One region of the Streptomyces sp. NPDC026673 genome, then DNA from elsewhere that is predicted to be linked to it. Evidence: riboswitches for the same ligand, from Rfam matches in the RefSeq annotation. Region 1 holds a riboswitch; each other region holds the start of a gene.

Region 1 (3,379 bases):
AACGCGACCACGGCGGGCAGCCCGGGCTGCGGCCGGCCGCTCTCGGCGGCGAGGTCGATCTCCGCGCCTGCCCGTGCGCGTGCCCGGGCCAGCCAGTCGACGATGACGATCGCCACGAAGCCGGGGATCCAGTAGCCGACGAACAGCAGCACGTTCTGGAAGCGGGCGGTGGTGTCGGCGGCGTGCATCCACAGTACGAGGGGGAAGCCGAGTACGGCGGCGAAGGCGGCCGCCGCCGGGCGCGGAACGCGCACACCGACGGTCTGCAGGGCCAGGGATCCGCTGTAGTCGTTCATGGCGTTGCTGCACAGGGCCGCGAGGGCCACGGCGAGCAGCCCGAACGCGCCCAGCGGCCCGCCGCCCAGCAGGTCCGCCACGCCGGCGGCGGTCTGGTCGGTCAGGACGGACGCGCCCCACAGCCCGAGGGCCTGGACGGCCACGAAGGACACCACCAGGCCCGCCAGGGTGTACCAGAACATGCGCGAGCGGGAGGTGGCCCGCGGCAGGTAGCGGCTGAAGTCGCTGGCGTACGGGGCCCAGGACAGGGACAGGCTCAGCGCGATGGTGCTGGTCAGGACGAACGCCCCACCCCGGTCGGCGCCATGGGCGGAGCCGGTGGCCGCGGGGTGGACGCCGTCGAGCAGCTTCCAGGCGATCAGGGCGAAGGCGACGGCGAGCACGAAGGTCATGACGATCTGGAGCCGGTGGATGGCCTCGTAGCCCAGGACGCCGAGAGCGCCCTGGCCGAGCATCATGAGCAGGACCCCGACCCAGAAGGGCAGGCCGCACAGCCGCGCCAGCGCGTCCCCGCCGAAGAGCCCGATCAGCGCGTCCCACGCGACCGAGGAGAGCCACTGCAGGAGGCCGGGCAGCGCGACGGCCCGGCCGAAGGCGAGACGGGCCAGCGGCAACTGCCCCGCACCGGTCCGGCTCCCCCAGGTGCCCAGGTAGGCGGTGGGTATCGCACCGATCACGGTGCCGAGCACCACGGCGGTGAGCGCGGTGGCGAAGTCCAGGCCGAGGACAATGCCGATGGTGCCGGTGAACACACCGGTCATGGTGAGGTTGGGGGCGAACCACACGGTGAACAGGCGCCCCGGGCCGCCGTAGCGGTTGCTCTCGGGGACCGGCCGTATGCCGTGCGCCTCGATCCGCAGATCGCCGGCGGCCGCCGGCATGCGCCCGTCGAAGACGGTCTGTCGGGTGTCGGCGGGCAGACCGCCGGAAACATGCGCCAATGGCATGGAGACATCCCTCCGCCAGTACGAACTGGTTCAGGTTCGACGGGTGTGATCTCAGCCCCTGATGGGGCACCCCGTGTCCGGTGCGAGGGACAGACTAACCCGACGGTGATGCCCGGCGTGTCGGGGGGCGGGGACGACAACGGCGAGGCCGCGCGGTCGACGCGGTCGACACGGTCATTTGTCGTGAATGTCTGACGGTGTGTCGGGCGCGGCCGTGATCGTCCGCGAGGGATCGTCCGCGAGGGATCGGCCGGGGACCGCGCTCGTCGTGCCGCGGCGGGCCCGGCCGCGATCCCTTCGGACGCCCTCGCGGACGACCGCCGCCCTGAACGGCCGTGCCGACATGCCGACGGCCCCTCCGGGTGAACGGGTGTCGTTCACCCGGAGGGGCCGGCCGCCGGTGGCGGTGCACCTCCCGGGGGTCGGCGGGATCCTTCCGCGGCCCCAGGGGGCGCGGCGGGTCCGCCGGTCACGCGGGCGCTACCCCCGAGGGATCCACATGGGGTTCGCCCACTCCGTCGACGGCGCCCAGAATCCGGCGCCGCCGGCCGAGCCCGCTCCGTTGCCTCCCCGGCTCAACAGGTCGGCCGCGGTGACGCGGTCACCGCCGTTGCCGCCGGCCGCGACCGGACGGTCGTCGCGGTCCGTGAGCTGGAATCCGACCGTGTAGGTCCGGGTGACCGAACCGTTGGCCGAGGTCACCTTGATGGTGCGGGTGGTGAACCGGTGCCCGTTCGACGAGAGGACCGGGCTGCCCTCGGTGACCTTCACCCGCGCGCCGGACTCGGCCGGTACGGCGGACAGGGCCGGGAGCTTCCTGTTCTTCGGCCAGTCGACGACGTACGTCGACACGGCCGGGTCGAACCCGTCGATCGCGACGCCTCCGACCTTGATCGCCTTGGCGTCGGCGACACTGGCCTTGGTGGCGTCCGCGTGGTTCGTCACCTTGACCGACCCGTCGGCGTCGACGACGACCTGCGCCGCCATCGCGGCCGCCAGGTTGATCCGCTCCCAGCTCTCCCCGCCGTCCGCGGTGAGGTCCAGCGGGGAGCCGGAGTCCGTCGCGGTCTGCTCGAGGATCTGGGTGCGCTGCGCGGTCGTCAGGTCCGGGAAGGCCGTGACCAGCAGGGCCGCCGCGTCGGACGGCGCCTTGAGGGCCTGCCCGGACTTCCCCACCTTGGAGAACCCGTAGTCCAGGCGCTGCGTGTACAGGTCGACGTGCTGCGCGGTGTTCAGACCGGCGTAGGAGTCGCCCTCGCAGGCCTCGAGCGTGTCGCCGTACCCCTCCTTCTCGCAGGCGGCGAGCAGTACGTTCTCCATCTCGGTGTGGGCCTGCGTCAGCAGCTTCGCGAAGTCGGGGTCCGCCCACCGGTGCGCGACCGTGGCCTGTGCGGCGATGCGGCCGCCCATGACGTCGAGCGGGTAGTGGAACCCGAGGACGATGCGGTTGTCCCCGTACTCCGAGGTGCGGGCGAGAATCGACGGTGCCAGCTCCGGCAGGAGCGTGGCGAGGATGGTCCCCGCCTCGTAGCCGCCGTAGGTGTGGCCGCTGGGGTACGAACCACTGGTGGTGAGGCTGCCGTAGGAGCCGTCCTGCGACTCGTAGACGGCGCCGCCGTCCCCGACGAACCCGAGCCGCACATACGGGCGCTGGTAGCCGAAGTGGTCCTTCGCCGCACCGCCCTTGTCGAGGCCCTGCGTGACGCGGGAGAACAGCGCGCCGGTCTTCGGCAGCCGGCCGCCGTTCAGCGCGTCCAGGTAGATCTGGCCGAGCCGGGAGCCCAGGCCGTCGGCCATCGTGACGGTGGAGCTGTTGGTCGCGTCGACCTCGGCGCGGTCCACCTCCTTCTGCGTCGCCGCGTTGTTGATGCGCACCGCGATCCGGTCGTTCTGAGCGGTGAGCGGGGTGCCGCCCGGCACCTTGGTGTTGGCGGCGAGGATGTCGGAGTCGAGGTCCTCGAAGCCGTTGAGCAGCCCGTAGAAGTAGTCGGTCCCGTCGCCGGTTCCCGGCCACTTGTCCGAGGCGTAGTTCGCCTTGAGCGTCTCGTCCGGGAAGGGGGACGGCTCGTACGCCGGGTCGGCGGCGGACGTGGAAGCCTCCGCCGAAGCGGTCACCGTGGTGGTCGCGGCGGCGT
Region 2 (3,379 bases), on a different contig from region 1:
ACCACGGCGTAGTTGAAGAAGACGTGGGCGAGGAGGATCGCCCACACCGTGGTGTCCAGGCGCACGCCCCACAGTTCGTCCAGCAGCCCGCCGCGCCCGAGCAGCGCGAGGAAGGCCGAACCGACGACGACGGTCGGCAGCACGAAGGGCACGGTCACCACCGCGCGCAGCACCTGCTTGCCGGGGAAGTCGAAGCGGGCGAAGACATAGGCGCCGGGCAGCGCGATCGCCAGGGTGAGCGCGGTGGACGCGGCCGCCTGCCAGCAGGTGAACCACAGCACGTGCAGGATGTCGGGCTCGCCCAGGACGTCGGCGAACCGGCCGAACCGCCACCGTCCGCCCTCGCGGAGCCCGCGGGTGACGATGGCGGCGACCGGATAGCCGAAGAACAGCGCGAAGAAGGCGACCGGCACGGCCATCAGGCCCAGCCGCACCGCCGGCGGCCGGACGGCCGCCGCCTTCGCGCGCGTCCCCCCGGCGGTCTTCGTTACTTCAGCACGAGCGAGGACCACGACTTGACCCACTGCTCCCGGTTCTCGGCGATCTTCTCCGGCGCGACGGTGGCCGGATCGCTGATGGCGGGCGCGTACTTGGTGAAGACCTCGGGCAGCTCCGCGTCGTCGCGGACCGGGTTGACGAACATGTTCAGCGGCATGTCCTCCTGGAAGGCGCGGCCCAGCAGGAAGTCGACCAGCGCCTTGCCGCCCTCGGTGTTCTTCGCGCCCTTGAGCAGGCCCGCGAACTCGATCTGCCGGAAGCAGGTGCCGGTCGCGACGCCCGTCGGCCCCTGCGCGGGCTGCGTCTTCAGGCCGAGCACCTCGGCGGGCGGGCTGGAGGCGTAGGACACGACGAGCGGCTTGTCGCCCTTGCCGCCCCCGGCGCCGGAGAAGGTGTCGTAGTACGCCTGCTCCCAGCCGTCGACGACCTGGACGCCGTTGGCCTTGAGCTTCTTCCAGTAGTCCTGCCAGCCCTCGTCGCCGTACTTCGCTGTGGTGGCGAGGAGGAAGGCGAGGCCCGGGGAGGAGGTGGCGGCGTTCTCCGTGACCAGGAGGTCCTTGTACTCGGGCTTGACGAGGTCGTCGAAGCTCTCCGGCACGGCGAGCTTGTGCTCGGCGAAGTACTTCCGGTCGTAGTTGACGCAGACGTCGCCGAAGTCGATGGGCGTGACGCGGTGCTTCGCGGCGTCGAGCTGTAGCCCCGCGGGCACCTTGTCGAGGCCCTTGGCCTCGTACGGCTCGAAGAGGTCGTTGTCGAGGGCGCGGGACAGCAGCGTGTTGTCGACGCCGAAGAAGACGTCGCCCTGCGGGTTGCCCTTGGACAGCACGGCCTGGTTGACCGCGGCGCCGGCGTCGCCGCCGCGCAGCACCTTGACGGTGTAGCCGGTCTGCTTCGTGAACTCCTTCAGCACGCCCTTCGACGCGGCGAAGGAGTCGTGGCTGACCAGCGTCACGGTCTTGGAGGTGCTGCCGCCCTCGGCGGTGTCGCCGCCGTCGCTGCCGCAGGCGGCGAGCGCGGTCGCGCCGAGCGCGACGACGAGGACGGTGCCGGCCGCACGCCGACGGGTGGTGCTCATGTGTGACTCCCTACGCCGGTATGACCCGGATCAGGTCCGAGGGTCTGCGGCTCTGCCGCACTCTCAGCGCTGTCTGCGCTCCCCTGTCGGATGTTCTTTTGTGTGATGTCACGGCAAACGGCCGCAAACGACCGTCACGATAGCAAGCGCGGATCAGCGCTCGGAAGCCGCCAGCTGACCGCAGGCGCCGTCGATCTCCTGACCGCGGGTGTCCCGGACGGTCACGGGCACGCCGTGCGCTTCCAGCGCCGCCACGAACGCCCGCTCGTCCTCGGGCCGCGAGGCCGTCCACTTCGAGCCGGGGGTCGGGTTGAGCGGGATCAGGTTGACGTGGACGCGGCGCCCCTTGAGCAGCCGGCCCAGCAGGTCGGCCCGCCACGCCTGGTCGTTGATGTCCCGGATCAGCGCGTACTCGATCGAGACCCGGCGGCCGGACACGTCCGCGTAGTGCCACGCGGCGTCCAGCACCTCGCGCACCTTCCAGCGGGTGTTCACCGGCACCAGAGTGTCGCGCAGCTCGTCGTCGGGCGCGTGCAGCGACACCGCGAGCCGGCACTTGAAGCCCTCGTCCGCGAAGCGCAGCATCGCCGGGACCAGGCCCACCGTCGACACCGTGATGCCCCGCTGAGACAGCCCCAGGCCGTCGGGCTCCGGGTCGGTCAGCCGGCGGATGGCGCCGACGACCCGCTTGTAGTTGGCCAGCGGCTCGCCCATGCCCATGAACACGATGTTGGACAGCCGCGCGGGCCCGCCCGGGATCTCGCCGTCCCGCAGCGAGCGCATGCCCGCCACGATCTGGTGCACGATCTCCCCGGTCGACAGGTTCCGGTCCAGGCCGGCCTGGCCGGTGGCGCAGAACGGGCAGTTCATGCCGCAGCCCGCCTGCGAGCTGATGCACATCGTCACCCGGTCCGGGTAGCGCATCAGCACCGACTCGACCAGAGTCCCGTCGAACAGCCGCCACAGCGTCTTGCGCGTCGTGTCGTTGTCGGTGCTGCTGTGCCGCACGACCGACATCAGGTCCGGCAGCAGCCCCTCCGCCAGCTTGCCGCGCGCCGCGGCCGGGATGTCCGTCCACGCGGCGGGGTCGTCGGCGTAGCGCGCGAAGTAGTGCTGCGAGAGCTGCTTCGCACGGAACGGCTTCTCCCCCAGTTCCGCGACCGCCTCCCGGCGCTCCTCGGGCGAGAGGTCGGCAAGGTGCCGCGGCGGCTTCTTGGCTCCGCGCGGGGCGACGAATGTGAGTTCTCCGGGTGCAGGCATGGTGCGTCCAGTGTCGCAGATCGTTTGGGGCCGCCCAGGTCAGATGGGTGAGGCTCCCGTCACCCTCAGGCGTCCCCTGTCGACCTCGGCCGATCTTTCACGACCCGGAGACGGCCCAGAGGTCGCGGCCCTCGCTGTGGGACGGCTTCGGGAGCGCGCAGCCGCATGGGCCTCGCGGATCTTCGCGTCCACAGCTGTCGAGCCGCATCTGTCGATACAGCCGGATCGCACGCAGGTGTTCTGAACGTTCAAATAATTCGCACACACATTCGAGACCGCCGCACGTCTCAGATCACCACGACAACGCGGACGAGACCATGCATGTCAGCCGCTGCGTCGGCGCCGGCGCCTGGAAGGCGCTCCATGGCGGCGTCCCGTCCTCCTCTTGACCTGTGCGCTTCCTCTGCTGAACTGCTTGCCGATAGAACTTCCCCACGGATTCGACACGCGGTGTCCTGGCGGATCTGTACGGTGCGAACGACACACACGCTGGGGCGAATTGTTGGGGGCGGGCATGACGGCGTATCTGACCGAGACTGATCCACG
Region 3 (3,379 bases), on a different contig from region 1:
ACAGTGTCGCCGCCGCCGCGGTCCGCCGACACCACCAGGACGGCGAGCGCCGTCGTCAACGGCACCGCCACCACCAGCCCGATGCTGCCCACCAGGGTCCGCACGATCTCCTCGGCCACCAGTTCGCTGCCCGCCACCGCGAGCACACCGCGCTGCGCGATGGAGAAGAGCAGCAGCAGCGGCAGCGCCGCGCCCGCGTAGGCCAGCACCAGGGTGTTGACGACAGAGGCGATGTGGTCGCGCCCGATGCGCATCGCCGCCGAGTACAGCCGGCGCCGGCTCGCGCCCGGGTCCGCCTCCCGCAGCTCCCACACCGCCGAGGTCTGGGTCACCGTCACGTCGTCCAGCACGCCCAGCGAACCGATGATGATGCCGGCCAGCAGCAGACCGCGGATCTCGATGTCCGGGTAGAGGGCGTGGATCAGCCCAGTCTCGTCCGAGGTGTTGCCGCTGAGCACCGCCCAGTCGATGAAGACCGAGCCCAGGACGCCGATCAGCAGCAGCGAGCACAGGGTGCCCAGGACCGCCACCGAGGTACGGGCGTTGAGGCCGTGGCACATGTAGAGCGCGATCAGCATGATGGCGCTGCCGCCGATCACCGCCACCAGCAGCGGATTGCTGCCGTGCAGGATCGCCGGGAGGATGAACAGCGTCAGCACCGCGAAGCTGATGACCAGCGCGACCAGCGCCAGGACCCCGCGCAGCCGGCCGACCAGGACCACCACGGCCGCGAAGATGCCGGCCAGCAGCCACAGCGGGAACGCCCGGTCGACGTCGGTCACCGAGTACTGCAGTTCGCGCGGCGCCTGCGGCGCGTACGCCAGCAGCACCTTCTGGTTCTGCGTGTAGTGCCTTGTCTGGGTGGGCTGCACGATCTCCGTGAAGGTGCGCCCGCGGTCCTTGCCCGAGGTGACCTCGATCGTCGCGCGCTGGCAGATCGCCGGCCCGGACGACGGAGCCGCCGACGGGCCCGGGGAGGGGGCGGTCTCGGTGCCGGGCGCGGCGCCGGGTTCGGCGTTCACGTCCGAGCACTTGACGTCCTCGGTCTTCACCACCCGTCCGGACTGCGTCTGCTGGTCGAAGCCGACCCCGGTGCGGTCGTGCGCCGGCACACCGCCGGGCCAGAGCACCACGAGGCCGGCCACGACCGCCGCGACGAAGGGGACCAGGATCGCGGTGATGACCTTCCGCAGATGCCTGGAGACCGGAGGTACCGGGCCGTGGCCGTGGCCATGGGCGTGTGCGTGCGAGTGAGCGGAGTCCACGACCCGATCATCGCAACACCCCCTGGTGCGCGTCAGCGAGGACCCGCTAGCGTTGAGGCACCTTTGCAAACGCGGGAGCTCGGAGCACCGGGCTGAGAGGGCGCTGACCGGCCGAGGGCCACCAGCTGCGCCGACCGCTGAACCTGTTACCGGGTAATGCCGGCGTAGGGAGTGGGTCTCATGACCATGCAGGATGCACACGCGCGCGAAATCGGCTGGCACAAGGGCTATGTGACCGGGTCCCGCCCGGACATCAAGGTCCCCGTCCGCCGGGTGCACCTGACCAACGGCCGGGACGTGACGCTGTACGACACGTCCGGCCCGTACACCGATCCGACCGTCACCACCGACGTCCGCCGCGGCCTCCCGCCGCTGCGGGAGAACTGGATCGTCGCCCGCGGCGACACCGAGGAGTACCCCGGCCGCCCCGTCCGCCCCGAGGACGACGGGGTCAAACACACCTCACCGCGCGGCGGTCTGCGCAATCTGGACGCCGTCTTCCCCGGCCGTCCCCGCCTCCCGCGGCGCGGCGGGCCCGGGCGGCCGGTGACCCAACTGGCGTACGCGCGCCGGGGCGAGATCACCCCGGAGATGGAGTACGTCGCGATCCGCGAGAACGTCTCCCCCGAGGTCGTCCGCCAGGAGATCGCGGCGGGACGCGCCGTCCTGCCGGCGAACGTCAACCACCCGGAGACCGAGCCGATGATCATCGGCAAGCGGTTCCTGGTGAAGGTGAACGCCAACATCGGCAACTCGGCCGTCACCTCCTCCATCGAGGAGGAGGTGGAGAAGATGACCTGGGCCACCCGCTGGGGGGCCGACACGGTCATGGACCTCTCCACCGGCCGCAACATCCACACCACCCGTGAGTGGGTGCTGCGCAACTCCCCCGTCCCCATCGGCACCGTCCCCCTCTACCAGGCGCTGGAGAAGGTCGACGGCAAGGCCGAGGAGCTGACCTGGGAGATCTACCGGGACACCGTCGTCGAACAGGCAGAGCAGGGCGTCGACTACATGACCGTCCACGCCGGCGTGCTGCTGCGGTACGTCCCGCTGACCGCCCGCCGCAAGACGGGCATCGTCTCCCGCGGCGGCTCGATCATGGCGGCCTGGTGCCTCGCGCACCACAAGGAGAGCTTCCTCTACGAGAACTTCGAGGAGCTCTGCGAGCTCCTGGCCGCCTACGACGTCACGTACTCCCTGGGCGACGGGCTGCGCCCGGGGTCCATCGCGGACGCCAACGACGAGGCCCAGTTCGCGGAGCTGCGCACGCTCGGTGAGCTCAACACCATCGCCAAGCGGCACGGTGTGCAGACCATGATCGAGGGGCCGGGGCACGTCCCCATGCACAAGATCAAGGAGAACATCGACCTCCAGCAGGAGATCTGCGAGGAGGCGCCGTTCTACACCCTCGGCCCGCTCACCACCGACATCGCGCCCGCCTACGACCACATCACCTCCGGCATCGGCGCCGCGATGATCGCCTGGTGGGGTACGGCCATGCTCTGCTACGTCACCCCCAAGGAGCACCTGGGCCTGCCGGACCGCGACGACGTGAAGACCGGCGTCATCACCTACAAGATCGCCGCCCACGCCGCCGACCTGGCCAAGGGCCACCCCGGCGCCCAGGAGTGGGACGACGCGCTGTCCGACGCCCGCTTCGAGTTCCGCTGGGAGGACCAGTTCAACCTGGCCCTCGACCCGGACACGGCCAGGGAGTTCCACGACGAGACCCTGCCGGCGGAGCCGGCCAAGACCGCGCACTTCTGCTCCATGTGCGGGCCGAAATTCTGCTCGATGAAGATCTCCCAGGACATCCGCCGCCGCCACGGCGACACGGCCGAGGAGATCGAGGCCGGCATGGCGGAGAAGTCCCGCGAGTTCGCGGCCTCGGGCAACCGGGTCTATCTGCCGATCGCGGACTGACCCGCCGGGCACCAACGGCGTCCGTACCGGGCGGGCCCGCGACCCCTGGGGCGTCGCGGGTCCGCCCCCTCCGCGGGGAGGAGCGGCGGCGGGGCGAACGCCGACCGCCTCGGCGCTACTCCCGGCCGCCGTCCGGGCCGAGGTACAAACGGGCCAGACGGGGCAGCCGGCGGTGCATCTCCGCGTCG
Region 4 (3,379 bases), on a different contig from region 1:
GGGCCACTGGGCGCGCGGGACGACGGTCTCGTTGAGCGCGGCCGCCACACCGGACGGGGCGGCGGTCAGGGTCGCGACGAGGCGGTCGAGGGTGACGCCCTCGGCGACCTCCCGGGCCTCGCCGTTGACGGAGACGGACAGGAGGAGGGGGGCGGTCATGCGTACTGCTCCTGGGGCGTGAAGCGGTCGGGGGAGAAGGGCCGGGCCGGCGCGGGAGCGTCCGCCCCGGTGAGGATCTCGGCCATCACGTCGCCGGTCAGCGGCGTGAGCAGCACGCCGTTGCGGTGGTGCCCGGTGGCGATCACCAGGCCGTCCAGCGCGCCGCGGCCCAGCAGCGGGGCGTTGTCGGGTGTGCCGGGACGCAGCCCGGCCTGTGTCTCGGCCAGCGGCAGTTCGGTGATGCCGGGCAGCAATTCGTGGGCGTCGCGGAGCAGTTCGTAGACCCCGCCGGCGGTGACCGTGGTGTCCCAGCCCATCTCCTCGCTGGTGGCCCCGACGACCAGTTCCCCGTTCTCGCGCGGGACGAGGTAGACGTGCCCGCCGCGCACCACGGCCCGTACCGTCCGGGACAGGAACGGCGCGTACGCCGGCGGCACCCGCAGCCGCAGCACCTGTCCCTTCACCGGCCGCACGGGCGGGAGCGCGTGCTCGGGCAGCCCGCCGATCCGCCCGCTGAGACTGCCGGCGGCCAGCACCACCTGCCCGGCGGCGAGCCGTGTGCCGTCCTCGAGGACGACTCCGTGCGCGCGGTCCCCGGCGACGTCCACGCGCTCCACCCGGGACCGCCGGAACGTCACCCCGGACAGCTCGCAGGCGCGCAGCAGCGCCGCGGCCAGGCGTCGCGGGTCGACCTGGTGGTCGCCGTCCACCCGCAGCCCGCCGCGCACGCCGGGGGCGAGCATCGGCTCCAGGCGCCGGCACTCGCGACCGCTGATCCACTCCGACCGCAGGCCCAAGGAGTCCTGGAACGCGTGGAGTTCGCGCAGCTGCGCGCGGTCGTCGGCGTCCAGGGCGACGGCGAGGGTGCCGCAGGTGCGGTAGCCGAGGCCGAGTCCCGTGGCCTCCTCCAGCTCCGCCACGAAGGACGGGTAGCGGCGCGCCGCGGCGAGGTTGAGCTCCAGCAGCGCCTGCTCGCCGTACTGCACCTCCGTGACCGGGGCCAGCATTCCCGCGGCCACCCGGGCGGCGCCGCCGCCCGGTTCGGGGTCCGCCACCACCGTCCGCAGGCCGCGTCCGGCGGCCCGCCACGCGGTGACCAGCCCGATGATCCCGCCGCCGATCACGACGACGTCATGACGGTGCATGATGTTCCCGCTCCTCCCTTCGCCGGCATGACCCGGATCAGGTTCGTACGGTCGGCGGCCGCCCAGCCGCCCTCTCAGCCCGGTGCGCCGGGCTCCCGCGAGTGCTCTCCGGCCACCTTAGTACGCACCATCCGCAGCGAGTAGGGCACTGGTACGCCCGGACGGCGCCCCCGCGGCGTTACGGTGATCGCGTGACCAGCAGCAGCGAGCAGCGCGTCGTCGTCGTCGGGGCCGGAATGGCCGGAGTCCAGACCGCCGTGTCCCTGCGCGAGCAGGGCTGGGGCGGGACGATCACGCTGCTCGGCGCGGAACGGCATCCCCCGTACGACCGGCCACCGCTGTCGAAGGGCGTGCTCTTCGGCGCCGACGAGGGTCCGCTGCTGGATGTCGACTTCGCCGGCATCGGGGTCGAGCTGCTGCTCGGACGCCATGCGAGCGCTCTGCGGCCCGGCGAGCGGCAGGTCCTGACCGACGGCGGCCCGGTCGGGTACGACAAGCTCGTCCTCGCCAGCGGCGCCGAGCCGGTCATGCTCCCCGGCAGCGAGGGCACGCCCGGTGTGCACGTGCTGCGCACCCTGGACGACGCCACCGCGCTGCGGCCCGTGCTGGAGGGCCGGCACCGGGTCGTGGTGGTCGGCGCGGGCTGGATCGGTGCCGAGTTCGCGACCGCCGCCCGCCTCGCCGGGTGCGAGGTGACCGTCGTGGAGGCGGCCGACCGCCCGCTCGCCGGGATTTTGCCGCCGCGGATCGCCGAACGCATGCGCGGCTGGTACGCGGAGGCGGGCGTCGACCTGCGCACCGGCGCGGTCGTCTCCTCCGTCGAGCGGGGGGCGGTGCGCCTCGCGGACGGCAGCGTCCTCGCCGCCGAGGCGGTCGTCGTCGGGATCGGCGCCCGGCCCGCGACCGGGTGGCTGGCCGGTTCGGGCGTCGACCTCGGGCCGGACCGCGCGGTCCTCGCCGACGACCGGCTGCGCACCTCGGTGACGGACGTGTACGCCGTGGGGGACTGCGCGTCCTTCCCGTCGGCGCGGTACGGGGAGCGGCTGCTGATCCACCACTGGGACAACGCGGTGCAGGGGCCCCGTACCGCCGCCGCGAACATCCTGGGCGGTGACGAGGTGTACGACCCCGTTCCCTACTTCTGGTCGGAGCAGTTCGGCCGTTTCGTGCAGTACGCGGGGTACCACGTGGACTCCGACGACATGCTGCTGCGCGGCGACCCGGACGGGCCCGCCTGGTCGGTGCTGTGGCTTCGGGACGGGCGGCTGGTCGCGCTCTTCGCCGTGGGACGGCCCCGCGACCTGGCCCAGGCCCGCAAACTGGTCGCCCGCGGCGTCCGCCTCGACGAGGCGCTGGCCGCCGACCCCGCGGTCCAACTGCGGGCCGCGGTCGTCTGAGCCACCGGTCGGCTCCCGGCTCCCGGCTCCCGGATTCCGCTCCCGGCTCCCGGATTCCGGCTCCCGACGGGCCGCGAGCGGGTCCGGAGCGGGTCCCGCGGGGGTTGCCGGCGCGTAGCGGACCCGTCAGGACGGAGCAATGCGTGGCGCGAGCGGTTCCAAGGTGTCGGTCCGGGATGGCACGCTTGTCCTGTGACCGAGATCGACGCAAAGATTGACTCCCTCATTCCTTCCTGGCTGAACGTCCCCGAGATCGCCGAGCGCCTCGACGTGGAGGTGACCCGGGTCCGCCAGCTCATCAAGGAGGGCCAGCTCATCGCCGTGCGCCGCGGTGAGAACCGGGTGCTGATGGTCCCCGCCGACTTCATCGGCGAGGGGAAGATCGTGAAGGGCCTCGCAGGCACGCTCACCGTGCTCAAGGACGACGGGTTCAGCGACGAAGAGACCCTGGAGTGGCTGTTCACCCCGGACGAGAGCCTGCCCGGCACCCCCGTCCAGGCGCTGCGGGAAAACCGCGGTACCGAGGTGAAGCGCCGCGCCCAGGCGCTCGCCGTCTGACCGACCGCCCCGACCCGTCGTCCGCAGCCACCCGAGGGGACCCGCCCGCATGAGTACGAGTACGAGCACGAGCGCCCGCGCCCAGCTTGCCGACGCCCGGCTCTACCTGTGCACCGACGC

The links. A riboswitch is a leader RNA that binds a small molecule or an ion and turns the genes downstream of it on or off. The one in region 1 is predicted to bind thiamine pyrophosphate.
Region 2: another riboswitch for thiamine pyrophosphate. It lies ahead of AB0F62_RS06735 (thiamine ABC transporter substrate-binding protein); the one in region 1 lies ahead of AB0F62_RS04260 (cytosine permease).
Region 3: another riboswitch for thiamine pyrophosphate. It lies ahead of thiC (phosphomethylpyrimidine synthase ThiC); the one in region 1 lies ahead of AB0F62_RS04260 (cytosine permease).
Region 4: another riboswitch for thiamine pyrophosphate. It lies ahead of thiO (glycine oxidase ThiO); the one in region 1 lies ahead of AB0F62_RS04260 (cytosine permease).

The regions. Positions count from the first base shown of each region.
Region 1 is NZ_JBEZXR010000003.1:266,043-269,421, forward strand. It holds gene AB0F62_RS04260 (cytosine permease) at 1-1,244, opposite strand, end outside; TPP riboswitch at 1,235-1,328, opposite strand; gene AB0F62_RS04265 (glycoside hydrolase domain-containing protein) at 1,725-3,379, opposite strand, start outside.
Region 2 is NZ_JBEZXR010000005.1:222,126-225,504, reverse strand. It holds gene AB0F62_RS06740 (iron ABC transporter permease) at 1-419, opposite strand, end outside; gene AB0F62_RS06735 (thiamine ABC transporter substrate-binding protein) at 488-1,573, opposite strand; TPP riboswitch at 1,564-1,668, opposite strand; gene rlmN (23S rRNA (adenine(2503)-C(2))-methyltransferase RlmN) at 1,727-2,833, opposite strand.
Region 3 is NZ_JBEZXR010000002.1:105,063-108,441, forward strand. It holds gene AB0F62_RS02025 (YibE/F family protein) at 1-1,265, opposite strand, end outside; TPP riboswitch at 1,327-1,453, shown strand; gene thiC (phosphomethylpyrimidine synthase ThiC) at 1,446-3,191, shown strand; gene AB0F62_RS02035 (DUF4240 domain-containing protein) at 3,307-3,379, opposite strand, start outside.
Region 4 is NZ_JBEZXR010000033.1:78,668-82,046, forward strand. It holds gene thiS (sulfur carrier protein ThiS) at 1-159, opposite strand, end outside; gene thiO (glycine oxidase ThiO) at 156-1,304, opposite strand; TPP riboswitch at 1,301-1,413, opposite strand; gene AB0F62_RS22700 (FAD-dependent oxidoreductase) at 1,541-2,701, shown strand; gene AB0F62_RS22705 (Rv2175c family DNA-binding protein) at 2,894-3,259, shown strand; gene thiE (thiamine phosphate synthase) at 3,309-3,379, shown strand, end outside.